2 regions of the Cytobacillus dafuensis genome follow, and region 1 is predicted to be linked to the other one. Evidence: predicted binding sites of a transcription regulator. Region 1 holds the regulator's gene; the other holds the start of a gene.

Region 1 (7,713 bases):
GCTTTATCTTTACTTGCAGGGGATACAATATAAGCGCCTTTTGAAACTCCCTCGTATGCTGCTGCATCTGTGCCTTTTAATGTTGGAAGGTCTTGACGAGTTAAAACGAGTGCTGTTGGTTTATCTGTTGATTCAACAGCTAGTTTCCATGCTGCAGCCGTTTCATTTCCGTCTCCAGGACGAATAACAGATAAGTTAGGCATTGCACGTAATGCCGCTAATTGCTCGATTGGCTCATGTGTAGGACCATCTTCTCCAACTGCAATACTGTCATGAGTAAATACATAAGTTACTGGAAGCTTCATCAATGCAGCAAGACGGATAGCAGGGCGTAAATAGTCAGAAAATACAAAGAAAGTTCCTCCGAATACTTTCAAACCTCCATGGAGGGCCATACCATTTAGAGCAGCACCCATTGCAAATTCACGAACACCGAACCAAATATTCCTTCCATCAAAAGTTTCAGGTGTGAAGTCCGATGTACCTTTTATCATAGTCTTATTCGAGCCAGCAAGGTCTGCAGATCCACCTACAAATGAAGGTAAGTTTTTAGCGATTGCATTCAATGCTTCTCCAGAAGATGCACGGCTAGCAAGGCTTTTCCCTTCCGCATAAACAGGCACTTCATGATCCCATCCCTCTTTAAGCTCACCATTCATGACTTGTTGGAGCTGTTCAGCAAGTTCTGGATACTTATTTTTATATTGAGAGAAGGAATCAGCCCATTCTTGCTCTTTCTTTTCACCTTGCTCAGCTACATGCTTATTAAAATGATCATAAACTTCTGTTGGAACATGGAAATCTTCTTCAAATGTCCATTCATATGCAGCCTTTGTTAATTTTAATTCGCCTGCACCAAGCGGAGCACCATGAACATCTGATTTTCCTGACTTATTTGGTGACCCATATCCAATCACTGTTTTTACTTCAATAAGTGTTGGATGAGTCTCATCTTGTTTCGCCTCTTCAATTGCTTTGGAAATTTCATCTAAATTATTCCCATCTTCTACTCTTAAATATTGCCAGCCATAGGATTTAAATCTCTGTTCTACACTTTCTGAGAAGGACTTATTTAAATCACCGTCAAGAGAAATATCATTGGAATCATAAAGTACTATTAATCTTCCAAGCTTTAGATGGCCTGCAAGTGAAGCAGCTTCAGCTGAGACACCTTCCATTAAATCCCCATCACCGCAAATGCTGTATGTATAATGATCAATCATTTTAAATTGGTCTCTGTTATAAACAGCTGCTAAATGACGCTCTGCCATTGCCATACCAACTGACATTGCAATTCCCTGTCCAAGAGGACCTGTTGTTGCATCGACGCCTGGTGTATGACCAAACTCAGGATGTCCAGGGGTTTTACTTCCCCATTGTCTAAAATTTTTAATATCATCCATAGTTACGTCGTAACTAGACAGATGAAGGAGGCTATATAATAGCATAGAACCGTGTCCTGCAGATAGGACAAAACGATCACGATTAAACCAATTTGGATTTTTGGGATTGTGGTTCATAAAACGAGTCCAAAGGGTATAAGCCATTGGAGCAGCACCCATCGGCATACCGGGGTGTCCTGAATTAGCCTTTTCTATAGCATCAATAGATAATGTACGAATGGAGTTTATCGATAAAGCATCAATTTTATCAAACATATTTTTCATCCTCTCTGCATGTTTTATTACTCTTCTAATATTAATGTCAGGAACATTTTAATACAACATATTGGGTCAAATAATTAATAATCAGCTTGTCTTTATTTTGTCACAATATTAAAGGGATATGTAAAGAAGGAATACAATTTCCATGTATTCCTTCTTTTAATGCAATTGATCTTTATTTTGAATCTTTTTTAATTTATCTGGTGTTACATCATTCCCTTGTGGGTCGACGATTGTTACCCCTTTAAGAGTAGTTAACATAGATGAACGAAAGGTTTCTAGGTATTCTCTTCTAAGTAAGGATTGTTCCTTCGCTTCATCTTTTGTCAAACCAGTTTCTTTGGCCTTCTTTGCGAGTGCATTAATACGATTAAGTTTATCTTTTGGTAGCATATTTAAGCTCCTTTAAAATTTCATCGAATCCAATTGCCATGTTACTAAAAAAGAGCGCATTTGACAAGAAATGCCCTCTTACATCCTAAAAAATTTATTCAATGGCTGTTGAAATGGAATCAATATATTCTTGATATCGTCTATGCACGGTTGCCTTTGAAATTTTGTATCCAAAACCTCTTAATGTTGCTGTGATTTCTGAAAATGTTAATTCGTTTTTCCGTAATCGTACGATTTCTTCAATTGGAACTTCAATTCGTTCCCTTCCCGAATGGACACCCATATTTGATAAGTTATTTTCAGGTCTATATCCATTTTCAATAGCACGTTTCATACCACGTTTAATTTTAATATTATGCAGCTTTCGTTGGTATTCCTCTACAATACCAACTATATTTAATACCATAGAGTCAGATTCAGATAGCTGAAGCTCTCCATTGTGAGAAATACAATAAAGTAAAACCTCTTCTTTAAGAATACAATGAAGAATAGCGATTTTTGCATTACCTCTGCCTATCCTAGTTTCATCCTGTATTAAAACTACTTGAACTTCCTTTTGTTTAATAAGAGAAAGCAATTCTAGTATTCCATCTCTTTCTAGTTCATAACCACTTGCCTGTTCACGAATCACGTTAATAATTTCAAAATTATTTACCTTTGCAAGCTCGGTTAACTCTTCCTCCTGTCTAGAAAGTGATGTCTCCTGTGATTCTTTTGTTGTACTTACCCTGCAGTAGATAATTGCTTTCATAAATAATTCCTCACTATAAAAATTTATTAATTTTGAGAACTAGCTAATTCTGTTTGTTTTCTCACGCTATTATCCTGAACAACAGGAATAACAAGCTCATCACCTGGAAATATCCTTCCACTTGAAATCCCGTTATTCTGTTCGACCCAAACGACAAACTCTTTTACTGTAAGCGTGTGTTCATCAGAAAAATCCTCAGCAATTTGCCAAAGTGAGTCACCTTCATTGACGGTTATTTTAATATATTCACTTTTTCCTGGTCCACCAAGTTGAACAATCAAGATAAGAGCAGTAATAAAACTTAAAACGAATAGAATAATAGCATATGAATATAAGTTCCACAATTTTTTCATTGAAATTCACCTCTACGAGAATACATGTTCGATTTTTTCAATCATAAAACAGAACATATGTTTTTGTCAACAGAAATTCGAACTTATGTTTGTACTGTGTTGTTAGAGATGCTATAATTAGGTAAAGAAAATCATAAGAGGTGTAATTATGATGGCGAAATTATCAAAAAGACAACAGGATATATTATGTTTTATTAAAGATGAAGTTAGACAAAAAGGATATCCACCTTCTGTCCGTGAGATCGGAGAGGCAGTAGGACTTGCTTCAAGCTCGACAGTGCACGGTCATCTTGCAAGGCTCGAAAGCAAGGGATTAATTCGAAGAGATCCTACTAAACCACGTGCAATTGAAATTTTAGATTTAGATGTAACTTCACAAACACCAGATTATAAGATTGTAAATGTTCCAATCGTAGGGAAAGTAACTGCCGGTCAACCAATAACAGCCATTGAAAATGTCGAAGAATACTTCCCGCTTCCAGAAAGATTCGCTCCCGCAGATGAACAGGTTTTTATGTTAGAAATCATGGGGGAAAGTATGATCGAAGCAGGAATACTAGATGGTGATTATGTCATTGTCAAGCAACAAAGCACAGCAAACAATGGTGATATTATCGTTGCGATGACAGAAGATGATGAGGCAACTGTAAAAAGATTCTTTAAAGAGAAGGATTATATTAGACTACAACCTGAAAATTCTAGTATGGAACCTATCATTTTGCGTAATGTATCCATATTAGGTAAAGTAATTGGCGTTTATCGCAATATCCACTAAATGAATTAAACCGGGCAAAACTGCCCGGTCCTTTTTTGTTTAGCGAATAACCGATAATATAAACTCTATACTTTCTTATAATAAGACAGTTGGGAGGGCCGTTTCCCATGATAGGACTATCACCTAATTTTTATTAGTGAACCCTTTCTAATTACTCCGTTCATCCAATACTGCAGCTTGCTATTATCAAGCCAATACCCCAAATCAACTTTTTGCTTACATAAGTATTTCTATCTCTCCATAACTTTGATAAATAATATTTTCAAATTCACATAAACTATTGAGGATTATTTCTTGAATGAGAGGTGACTTTACTTGAAAAAAAATACTTTATTTGTCTTTGCCCTTTTCATTTTTTATTTTTCATTTTGTTTAACTACAGTAGCCCATACTCGTAGTCGTGAAGAATACGAAAAATTAGGACATGTTGTATGGGAAGTAGATACAAAAGAAAAGATCGTGGCTATAACGTTCGATGATGGACCTCATCCTGTCTTCACTCCTCAAATTCTTGACATATTAGCTAAATACAATGCAAAAGCTACATTTTTTGTAGCAGGTAATAAAGTAAAAAGATTTCCATCTGTTTTAGAAAGGATTGCAAAAGAAGGACACGAAATTGCTAATCACACTTATAATCATATTTTTAACAGAAATATTACATCTTCTACATTAAGTTCTGAATTAGAGCAAACTGATGAAATTATTCAGAGTATCATTGGTTATAAACCAACTCTTTATCGACCAGTAGGAGGTATGCACAATGATCTAATTATTAACACAGCTGTAAAAAACGGCAAACTTGTTATACTTTGGTCGTGGCATCTAGATGCAGAGGACTGGAAAAACCCTGCAGCTAGCCAAATATCCAGACATATCACTAAAGGAATCAGGCCTGGTAATATCGTTCTACTTCATGATTGGATTGGGACAGAATATTCTCGAACATCTCAAACTGTAAAAGGATTAGAAACTACTTTGAGATTTTTATACCAAAATGGATACGAATGTGTGACGGTGTCTGAATTGTTATTTCGTTCTGAAATAATAGATCAAGATTATTTTAATACCTTTCCTATAGAATAAAATAAAACTGAGGTTCGACTATTTCTCTCATTTTAAATGTACATGAACCTTCACTTGATTTTCTCCACGTTCTAAACACCTGACACATCTCATAAACTATAAAAAAATTATGAGGTGGCATTTGATAATGAACTTTCAAAACCTTTGTCAACAGTGCGCTCAGATACTTAACGGAAAAGCAAGTGTGAAGAATGGCATATGTTCAATTGAAATCACTCGTAATCTTCAAGTTACTATTCAAGGTCGCCCTAGTCGAGGTGAACTTCATGCTGGTATAACCTTTGAATCAATGGATTATGAAGGCAATGCACTTAATCTTGGAGAAGTTGTCCTTCTTGAAGAAGAGCTAACCCCTTTTGTTAATGTTCTTGTTAGAAATCGTTTAATCGTAAGTGCAATTCATAACCACTGGGTATTTACTAAACCAAATATTTTATATGTTCATTTTCAGTCTGTTGAGCCTCCATTAGCCTTTGCTCAAAAAGTTTCACAAGCTTTTATGGGTTTAAACAATTAAATAATATTTTTGCAAAAACCGGCAATTATGTCGGCTTTTTTTATTGCCTTTCTTTCCGATTATTCCTCAAAACAATATCCATTTTTTACGAACAAAAATCCTTAAAGATAAGTAAATTTCATCATTTGGCAGATACTATAATATTCCTAAAACCGTTAAACAACAAAAAACCCTCAATACCAATGGTATCAAGGGTTTAACTTATTAATACATCGTCATATACTGCTCGCGCTCCCAAGGATGCACTTGTGTGCGGAACATATCCCATTCAATTTCTTTTGCCTCAATAAAATGCTCGAAAATATGTCCGCCTAATGCTGAAACAATGACTTCATTTGATTTTAATTTATCTAGGGCTTCTGCTAGTGTTGAAGGAAGATCATCGATTCCTTCTGCAATACGCTCTTCTTTAGACATTACATAAATATTACGATCAACAGATGCAGGCGGAACAAGTTTGTTCTTTATTCCATCGAGGCCTGCTTTTAATAACACTGCCATCGCAAGGTAAGGATTTGCTGCCGGATCGACACTGCGAACCTCTACACGAGTGCTAATTCCTCTAGAAGAAGGAATTCGGATTAGTGGAGAACGGTTCTGAGCAGACCATGCAACATAACATGGTGCTTCATACCCTGGAACTAATCGTTTGTATGAGTTGACTGTCGGATTTGTAACTGCAGTGAATCCTGTTGAATGCTTCAGGATACCAGCAATAAATTGACGAGCATATTCACTTAATTGCAATTCGCCTTTTTCATCAAAAAATGAATTTTTTCCTTCTTTAAAAAGGGATACATTGCAGTGCATTCCTGAACCCGCTACTCCAAATAAAGGCTTCGGCATAAATGTAGCATGCAGGCCATGCTTGCGCGCAATTGTCTTTACAACTAATTTAAATGTTTGAATTTGATCACATGCTGTTAAAACATTTGCATATTTAAAATCAATTTCATGCTGACCAGGTGCGACTTCATGGTGAGAAGCTTCAATTTCAAATCCCATCTCTTCTAATTCAAGGACGATATCACGTCGGCAATTTTCGCCAAGGTCTGTTGGCGCTAAGTCGAAGTAGCCCCCATTATCATTAAGTTCAAGTGAAGGCTCACCATTTTGATCAAGCTTAAACAAGAAGAACTCTGGCTCAGGACCAAGGTTAAAATCTGTAAATCCTAACTCTTCCATTTCCTTTAAAACCCTTTTTAAATTATTTCGAGGATCTCCTTGGAATGGTGTACCGTCCGCATTATGGATATCACAAATTAAACGAGCAACCTTACCCTTCTCAGCTGTCCATGGAAAAACAACCCAAGTATCTAGATCAGGATATAAATACATATCCGATTCTTCAATTCGTACAAAACCTTCAATAGAGGAACCGTCAAACATCATCTTATTATCTAAGGCCTTCTCTAGTTGACTAATAGGAATTTCAACATTTTTAATTGTTCCTAAAATATCTGTGAATTGTAGACGAATGAATTTTACATTTTCTTCTTGAGAGATTCGTTTAATATCTTCTTTGGTGAATTTTGCCATAGATTAGTTCCTCCTTAGTTGTTAAAGAATACCATTAGTGAAAAAAGCGGTTCATATTCCCTGGATTGGATGTTGGTAGATTAAATCTTCCAGCCTGCACGATTTCCTTGCGTAATAGTCTTCTAACATCATCATTTGAAAGCTCTCGTTCTGTTTTCTCTGCTTTTAATATTGGATTTGTTTCTTGATTTTTCAAAGCAAAGAGATGTTTGATTCCAGCCATATTCACGCCTTGGTCAATTAAATCTTTCACTTCAAGAAGCGTATCAATATCATTCAGAGAAAACATCCTTCTATTTCCATCTGTTCTTGCTGGAGAAATCAATTGGTGCTCTTCATAGTACCGAATTTGGCGTGCAGTCAATTCGGTTAACTGCATGACAGGTCCAATTGGAAAAAGCGGCATGGAACGGCGTATATTGCTTCCAGTCACTCATTTCTCCTCCTTTTCTCATTTTCAAGAATAAATATAACTCAATGTAAGGTTAATTGTCAAGATGATGTTAGATTTCCTCACATGGAATTTTTCATAAAGAAAAGGACAGCAAAATAGCTGCCCTTAGTATTTTATTAATTAATATGAATTAATCCCTTTTCAATCAATCCATTCAATGCAATGCAAACAGCAATTTTCA
Region 2 (7,713 bases), 1.1 Mb from region 1:
TCGGAAAATATATAGGTCTTTTCTTGTCGCTATGGTCTGTTATTACTTTTGGATATGGGGCAGCGGCCATTGTCATGTTTATTGGAAATGCAGATACCTCTATTTCTGTAATGTTTTTATTCTATTTTCTATCTTTATTATTAGCGGTATTTTATTTAGCATTGTCGATGATGATTGGTTTATGGTCGAGAACGCGTTTTCAGGCATTAGGTATGAGTTTAATTGTTTGGGCCATCTCAGTTTTATTTTATGAGTTCATTGTCATGGGACTGAGTATATTTGTTGCCAAAGAGTGGATTCTTACAATAATGTCGATTTCAATCTTCTTAAACCCGGTGGAACTAATTAGAGTATGGGCGATCCTTTCTTTAGATGGAGCGTCTGTTTTTGGACCAAATTTGTACGATTTAACAGTATGGGCAAATAACTGGATAGGGCAATGTCTATTTGTTATTGCATCACTCTTATGGGTAACGCTACCATTTTATTTTAGCCACCTGTTTGTTAAAAGGAGAATAGGAAATGAGTAAAGAATATTTAATAGAATTAGAAGGTATAACGAAACGTTATACTGAACATAAGCAAATTGGAGAAATCTCTTTTCCTATTAAAAAAGGAGAAATAACAGCTCTTTGTGGTGGAAATGGAGCTGGAAAAAGTACGCTTATTAAATTGTTGACGGGGATAATAAAGCCAACGAGCGGGACATTGAAGGCAGATGGGAAACCAGTTGATCCAATGAGTGAGCGATATAAGGCTTTTTTTTCTTATATGCCTGATGATATGATTTTTCCTAATCAGCTAACAGGATTGGAAATGGTCCATTTTTTTGCTGGATTGCAAGGGATTGCAAAGTCTAGAGTCGATGAAGTGCTAAAAAGGGTTGGTTTATTTGAAGATCGTCGGAAATTAATTAAGCATTATTCAAAAGGAATGCAGCAGCGGCTCTCGCTTGCTCAGGCTCTCCTTTCAGCATCGCCCCTCCTTATCCTTGATGAACCAACGAACGGGCTTGATCCTTTCTGGGTATTTCGTTTTAAAGAAATATTAAAAGAAGAAAAAGAGGCAGGGAAAACGATTCTTTTTTCCACTCATATTCTGTCAATCGTAGAGGAGATTGCTGATACAGCCGTCTTCCTTGAAGAAGGTAAGCTAATATATCATGAGAATATAGATGTTTTAACTAATACTGCTGGAAAGTATAATTCTCTAGAAAAAGTATTTTTTGAAAAACAAATAGTCGGTGTAAAATAGTAAAACCGCTGCAAAGTTTGCAGCGGTTTTTATCGCAGATTAATGGGCAGTAGACCCCCACTTCAAGGTTACGAGAGAATCAAAGAAACCTAACTAGGGGATCAACTGCCCGTAAAGGCCCGATTGGTTCAACTAACCATCAGTGGGGGATGAAGCCGACTAAGAACGCCACGTCCTGTGGCAACGTCGGCACTAGCACGTCCTGTGCGTCGAAAAACCCCCACTGATGGAAGTTTCACTTTATTCGAATATTAATGTTTAATGACTATTTTCAGATTCATCGTCATGCTCATTATGATCGCCTGCTTCTTTATTTTTCATCTTTTCCATCTTTTTTATATATCTTTCATTTGAAACCTTATCTATTTCTTCCCAACTTGAAAGAGTAGCTTTCGTATTTGTATTCTCACTTGTGAATTTATCTGCGCTATCTTGTGTTCCAAAAAAAGCATATCCATATTTCATCGGTGTTTGTATGTCAGAGTGGACTGGAATTGCTTTCTCTGCGTCAATCCAATCGGTTGATAGATAGTCCCGAACCCACTTTTCATTTAGTTTTTCACCAGTTTTTCTTTCATAGTTTAACAGGCAGCCAGAATCATCAAAAAAAAGATTCTCCCCTTTAGAGTTAAGCGCTTGGGCAGTAAAGACACCCATTGTTTCGTCCTTTAAATAAATTTTCATATCACAAAAAGCACATTTATGTTCTTCTGTCGGTTCAATTGAACTAGCTGTTTGAGCCGTCGTCCCCTCTTTCATATTTTCAGTTTCTACTTTTGGCTTGTCTTTGGCTGTCCCACTTTCAGACGATTTGTCTCCACAGGCAGCTAAAGCGATTACTGTCAATCCACTTAGCAATAATAAACCTAGTTTCCTCATTTGTTTTACCCCCAGTAATTATTCTCAAGAACAGTTTAATGAATAATTGTGATAAAAAAATGAGAAGATTAAGGAATAAAAGTGAGGTTATAAAGGAAATTATTACAAATTTAAAAACAACTATTGCTTTATTACGAACATAAGTTTATTATATAAACATAAGTTTACTACTGAGGACTGAAGGATGATGAATGAAAAAGAACTGTTAATATTAAAGCTTATTAAAGATGACCCATTTATTTCGCAAATTGAACTAGCGGAAAAGACAGGGCTGTCCAGATCAGCTGTTGCAGGTTATATTTCTTCGCTAACAAAAGAAGGGAAGCTGCTTGGAAGAGCCTATGTTCTTCCGGAAAAAAAGGATATTGTCTGTATTGGCGGGTCCAATGTAGACAGAAAAATTCAAGCTTTAAGTAATCTTCAATTTGGAACGTCTAATCCTGCCGAAAGCTCTCAATCATGCGGAGGGGTCGCACGAAATATTGCAGAAAATCTAGGAAGACTTGGCTGTGATGTCGCTCTTGTGACGATTGTTGGGGACGATCATGAAGGGAAATGGCTTCTAGAAGATACAAAATCCTATGTTGATATTAGCCCATCTCTCGTAACTTCCCATTCGACTACAGGAACCTATACAGCGATTCTTGATAATGAAGGGGAAATGGCTGTCGCTCTTGCAGATATGTCTATTTATGACTCTGTTGATATTGATTTTATTGAAAAAAGGTGGGGCTATCTAGCATCATCGGAAATGGTCGTCATCGATACGAATTTTCCAGACATAGTGTTAAAACAAATCATTGTTCGTTGTAAAGAGGAAAAAATTCCCCTTTGCATTACACCTGTTTCTTCGCCAAAAGCAAAAAAGCTACCTGAAGATCTACAAGGGGTCACATGGTTGATTGCAAATAAAGATGAAGCTGAGGCATTGTCAGGAATGAAGATCAATGATGAGGGGGATTTTTTCAAATCGGCACAGAAACTCCTGGAAAAAGGGGTAGAAAAAGTCGTTATCACTCGAGGAGATAAGGGGTTAATCTTTTTTACAAAAATGGGCGAAGCAGGCGTACTTCTTCCTCCAAAGGTCAATGTTGAGGATGTGACAGGTGCAGGTGATTCCCTTGTCGCAGGAATTATGTATGCTCATTTGAAAGGCTTAGAGACTGAAAATGCTTGTAAAATTGGAATTGCCTGCTCCATATTGACTCTTCAATCACATGAAACAGTTAATCCAAATTTAAATCATCTTCGATTACAAGAAACGTTTAAACAATACTTTTAATAAGGAGTTATGACATCATGTTAGAAAACTGGATAGAATATTCAACTGAGGTACTAGAAGCTAAGAAAGCAAATAAAGCAATTGTAGCATTGGAGTCAACGATTATTTCACATGGGATGCCATACCCGCAAAATGTAGAAACAGCAAAAGAAGTTGAAGAAATTATTCGTAAAAATGGTGCTATCCCAGCAACAATTGCTATTATAAATGGAAAAATAAAAATTGGTCTTTCAGATGATGAGCTTGAATTTTTAGCTCAAAGCAAGGATGTTGAAAAAGCTAGCCGACGTGACCTTCCATTTTTATTAGCACAAAAGAAAAATGGTGCAACAACGGTTGCTGCTACAATGATTTGTGCTCAGCTAGCAGGCATTGAAGTGTTTGTGACAGGGGGAATCGGCGGGGTTCACCGTGAAGCGGAAACAACGATGGATATCTCAGCGGATCTTCAAGAATTGGCACAAACAAATGTTGCAGTTGTATGTGCAGGTGCCAAGTCAATTCTTGATATTGGACTTACATTGGAATACCTAGAAACACATGGAGTACCAGTTGTCGGTTTTGAAACTGATCTTTTACCAGCATTCTACACACGTACAAGCCCATTCAGTGTTAACTATCGTGTTGATACTGCAAAAGAAGTAGCGGATATGATTCGTACGAAATGGGAGATTGGACTAAATGGCGGTGTGGTTATCGCAAATCCAATCCCAGAAGCAGATGCACTAGAAGAGGCTTTTATTACAAATGTAATTGCTACAGCATTGGAAGAAGCAAAAGAAAATAATATTTCAGGTAAAAAAGTTACGCCGTTCCTTTTAGGAAAAGTGAAGGAATTAACCGAGGGTAAAAGCTTAATAGCAAATATTGCACTTGTTAAGCATAATGCTGAAGTTGGTTCAAAAATTGCTGTGAATCTACAGAAATAAGAATGGGGCCATGTCCCGTCAGATGCGATGCATTGGACGGACTGGCCTTTTTTAATTTGTAACCGGATTATCTATTCGATCAGCAGTTAATACATATCGATATGGTGCATCACCGATGTATGAAAAGGGGTAGCAGGTTGAGACGGTCAGTGTTTCGGTTGGTGCAGTGGACTTAATAACAGTTGAGTCATCAGCCTCAACAATTTGTGCGTGTGTGATCTCATAGCTAAATGTTCCATATGGCATGATGACTTGAAAAATATCACCCATTTCTAATTCTCCAAGCTGGCGAAAGACAGTTTCACGATGACCAGAAAGCAATATTTGGTCTGGCTGGCCAGGAAGAACAGTGCCTGAATAATGACCGACTCCTTTTTCTAGTTCGTATTCACCTGTTCCCTCAATAATGGGAAGCTCAGCATTAAGGCGTGGGATTTCTAATATTCCAATTGCTTCCCCTTTTTTAAATGAATAATCACCCAGTTGTTCATTATTTAGCATAGGCTGAGTTGGATCTTTTTTAATTATTTGGATTTTCTCCTTTGCTGCAATTAATGAAATATCTTTATTTTTCTCTAGCTTATAAATATCATAAATGGATATATAAACAAGACTAGAGCCAGATATTAATAAGAGAAAGGCAGCTATTAAGAAAATACCTTTTCCAATTCTCAATGATTATTGCCCCCATTCAGTTTCTTAAATTTAATAAAGTCTAAATAATAGGCAAAATCCTCCTTTGTAATTCCATTTTGAATGGCCTCATGGACTAGCTGAATCCAGGCATCGTCAATATTTTGTAGCTCAATAGTATCCTCTTTTTTCTTATTATCTAGTAAATCCTCCACATTTGTTTCAAGAGTATTCGCTAATCTTGATAAGACTTGCAAGGAAGGATTCTGTTGAATTCCCCTTTCAATGTAGCTTAAATAAGACTTAGATATTCCTGATTTTTCAGAAAGCTCATTAATAGAATATCCTTTTTCTATTCGTAATCGTTTTATACGCATCCCCACCATAATGAATTCCCCTTTTATCCTAAAATTACAGGCAATATATTTTCCACTATGAATATGAAGTTATATTTTAATTCATTATAACGAACAATTTGTTCAATAAAAAATACAAAATATTGAGAAAAATGAAGAAAAATTGAGCAAATGATTGAAAATTGTTCTTTAAAACGAAAAAACGGCTGAATTTGGAATTTTAAAAAATAATCCGATTGAACTATACTCAATTTGTGAGTTCGATAAAGAGAACGATAGGGTCTTAGTTAAAGAACAAAAATATTTATATGTAATAGAGAATACTTAAACGCTAAATCAGAAAGGTGGAAAAGCTGTGAAATCTTTTTGGAAAAAAACAAGAAAGTTTATTAGTAATCTAGTGACAACAATATTGTTTATTAATCTCATAGTAATGGCTGTTTTAGTCGTATCCTCAAAAGCATCAGGAGGAGAACCTGAAATTATGGGCTACCAGCTTAAAACCGTTTTATCTGGATCAATGGAGCCGACCTTTTTAACAGGGTCTGTAATAGCAGTAAAGCCACTGGAAAAGGATGAAAAAAGAAATCTCCAAAAGGGAGATGTCATTACCTTTGTAGCTAGTGATGAAAAATTAATAACTCACCGTGTAATTGGAATAAAGACTAGTGGGGAACATGTCATGTACGAAACAAAAGGGGATAACAATAATGCTGCTGACTTGGATCCAGTCCTGTCTGATAATGTTACTGCCGTTTACACTGGTTTTACAATTCCTTATATTGGATATTTTATAGATTTTGCCCAATCCAAAGAGGGAAGCACTATTCTACTAATTGGACCAGGAGTATTACTACTTGGATATGCAGCAATTAGTATTATGCAAGGATTGAGAGAGCTTGATCCGAAATCCAAAAAGAAAGATACCGAAGAAAAGACTGCTTAGCTTGATTGAACACCTTGTTAATACAAGGGTCAATATAAAAAATATTATACATACCCAAAGGGTAAGAGGAGGAAAAAAGAAAATGAGTATTAAGAAAAAATTAGGAATGGGAATTGCATCAGCAGCACTAGGTCTTTCATTAATTGGAGGAGGAACATTTGCATACTTTAGCGACACAGAAGTAACAAACAATACATTTGCAGCTGGTACATTGGATCTAGCAGTAAATCCAACAACTGTCATTAATGTTGAAAACATTAAACCAGGGGATGTCATGGTTAGAGCATTTAAATTAGAAAACAACGGTTCATTAGATATCTCCTCTGTTGATATAAAAACTTTATATGATGTTGTCGATGCTAAAGGTAACAACAAGGATGATTTTGGTAAACATATTAAGGTGCTTTTCCTTGAAAATGCAGATAAAACAGGTGATGGTTGGGTTATTGGCGATTATAATGATGTCATTTCTGAAACAACATTATATGACCTGAAAAATATGACTCCTGATGCGGTTGAGAACGTCCAGCATTGGATTACATGGTTCTTTGGATTAAATGGTGAAGATAGCGGCATGGAAGCTGGCACTAGCGATCAAATGTATGTAGCCTTTGAATTCGTTGACAATGATAAAGATCAAAACGAATTCCAAGGTGATAAATTGAACCTTGAATGGACATTTACAGCACACCAAACTGAAGGTGAGCTAAGATAATCAAGGCCGATATTTATTCAAAAAGGTGGGAACTCGTTCCCACCTTTTGTTAAATCAAATTCTGTGAGGTAAAGCATGAGTAACCTAGATATTCTGGCAAAATCGATAAGAATCTATATTGTAGCTGGTCTTGTCTTTTTTATGTTTTTTCAAGAAATCAACGTCAATGCAGCAAAAAGAGAGATTGATATTAATACAATTCCGCACGGCTACCTTTTTAAAGTAGGAAATTTAAAACCAGGTGACTGGATGCCAAGGGATATCACCATATTAAACGAAGGTATCCAGGATTTTAAATATATGGCTGTCTTGGGTAAGAAAAAATCTGTTAAAAACTTACTAGAAGAGCTGGATCTAGTTGTGAAAAAAGGTGAGGATGTTTTATACGAAGGAAAAATGAATGAATTTGAGGGCTTTACACCAAGAAAATTAGCAAAGGGAAGTACTGAAACTCTCTTTTTTCAAGTTACAGTGCCATATGACCTAGGGAATAGCTTTCAAAGCTCTGAGGCAGAAGTAGAGATTTTATTCGTAGCTGAAGCAATTGGTGAACCGGGTGGCGGCGAACCGCCAGGACCTCCTGGAGAAGAGAATCCGCCTGGAGATGAAAATCCATCAGGTGAAGAAAACACACCAAAAGAAGAGAATCCTTCAGAAAATACCACTCCTCCAAGTGACGAAGATCCACAGAAAGGGAATGAGGCTGAAGAGGTTAGTGG

The links. The regulator LexA, encoded in region 1, represses DNA repair genes until DNA is damaged. The targets are predictions, from matches to a motif close to CGAACATATGTTCG.
Region 2: FSZ17_RS05550 (carbohydrate kinase) is a predicted target of LexA. The motif match lies at 2,268-2,281, and genes of this name have one in related genera.

What each region holds. Positions count from the first base shown of each region.
Region 1 is NZ_CP042593.1:2,197,601-2,205,313, reverse strand. It holds gene tkt (transketolase) at 1-1,658, opposite strand, end outside; gene FSZ17_RS10420 (DUF896 domain-containing protein) at 1,824-2,057, opposite strand; gene FSZ17_RS10415 (YneB family resolvase-like protein) at 2,152-2,808, opposite strand; gene yneA (cell division suppressor protein YneA) at 2,835-3,161, opposite strand; gene lexA (transcriptional repressor LexA) at 3,313-3,936, shown strand; gene FSZ17_RS10400 (polysaccharide deacetylase family protein) at 4,288-5,022, shown strand; gene FSZ17_RS10395 (DUF1259 domain-containing protein) at 5,150-5,539, shown strand; gene glnA (type I glutamate--ammonia ligase) at 5,744-7,078, opposite strand; gene FSZ17_RS10385 (MerR family transcriptional regulator) at 7,113-7,511, opposite strand; gene FSZ17_RS10380 (methionine gamma-lyase family protein) at 7,649-7,713, opposite strand, start outside.
Region 2 is NZ_CP042593.1:1,129,523-1,137,235, forward strand. It holds gene FSZ17_RS05535 (ABC transporter permease) at 1-530, shown strand, start outside; gene FSZ17_RS05540 (ABC transporter ATP-binding protein) at 523-1,254, shown strand; gene FSZ17_RS05545 (nitrous oxide reductase accessory protein NosL) at 1,513-2,133, opposite strand; gene FSZ17_RS05550 (carbohydrate kinase) at 2,321-3,415, shown strand; gene FSZ17_RS05555 (pseudouridine-5'-phosphate glycosidase) at 3,433-4,344, shown strand; gene FSZ17_RS05560 (class D sortase) at 4,396-5,019, opposite strand; gene FSZ17_RS05565 (helix-turn-helix domain-containing protein) at 5,016-5,363, opposite strand; gene sipW (signal peptidase I SipW) at 5,689-6,279, shown strand; gene FSZ17_RS05575 (CalY family protein) at 6,362-6,994, shown strand; gene FSZ17_RS05580 (TasA family protein) at 7,070-7,713, shown strand, end outside.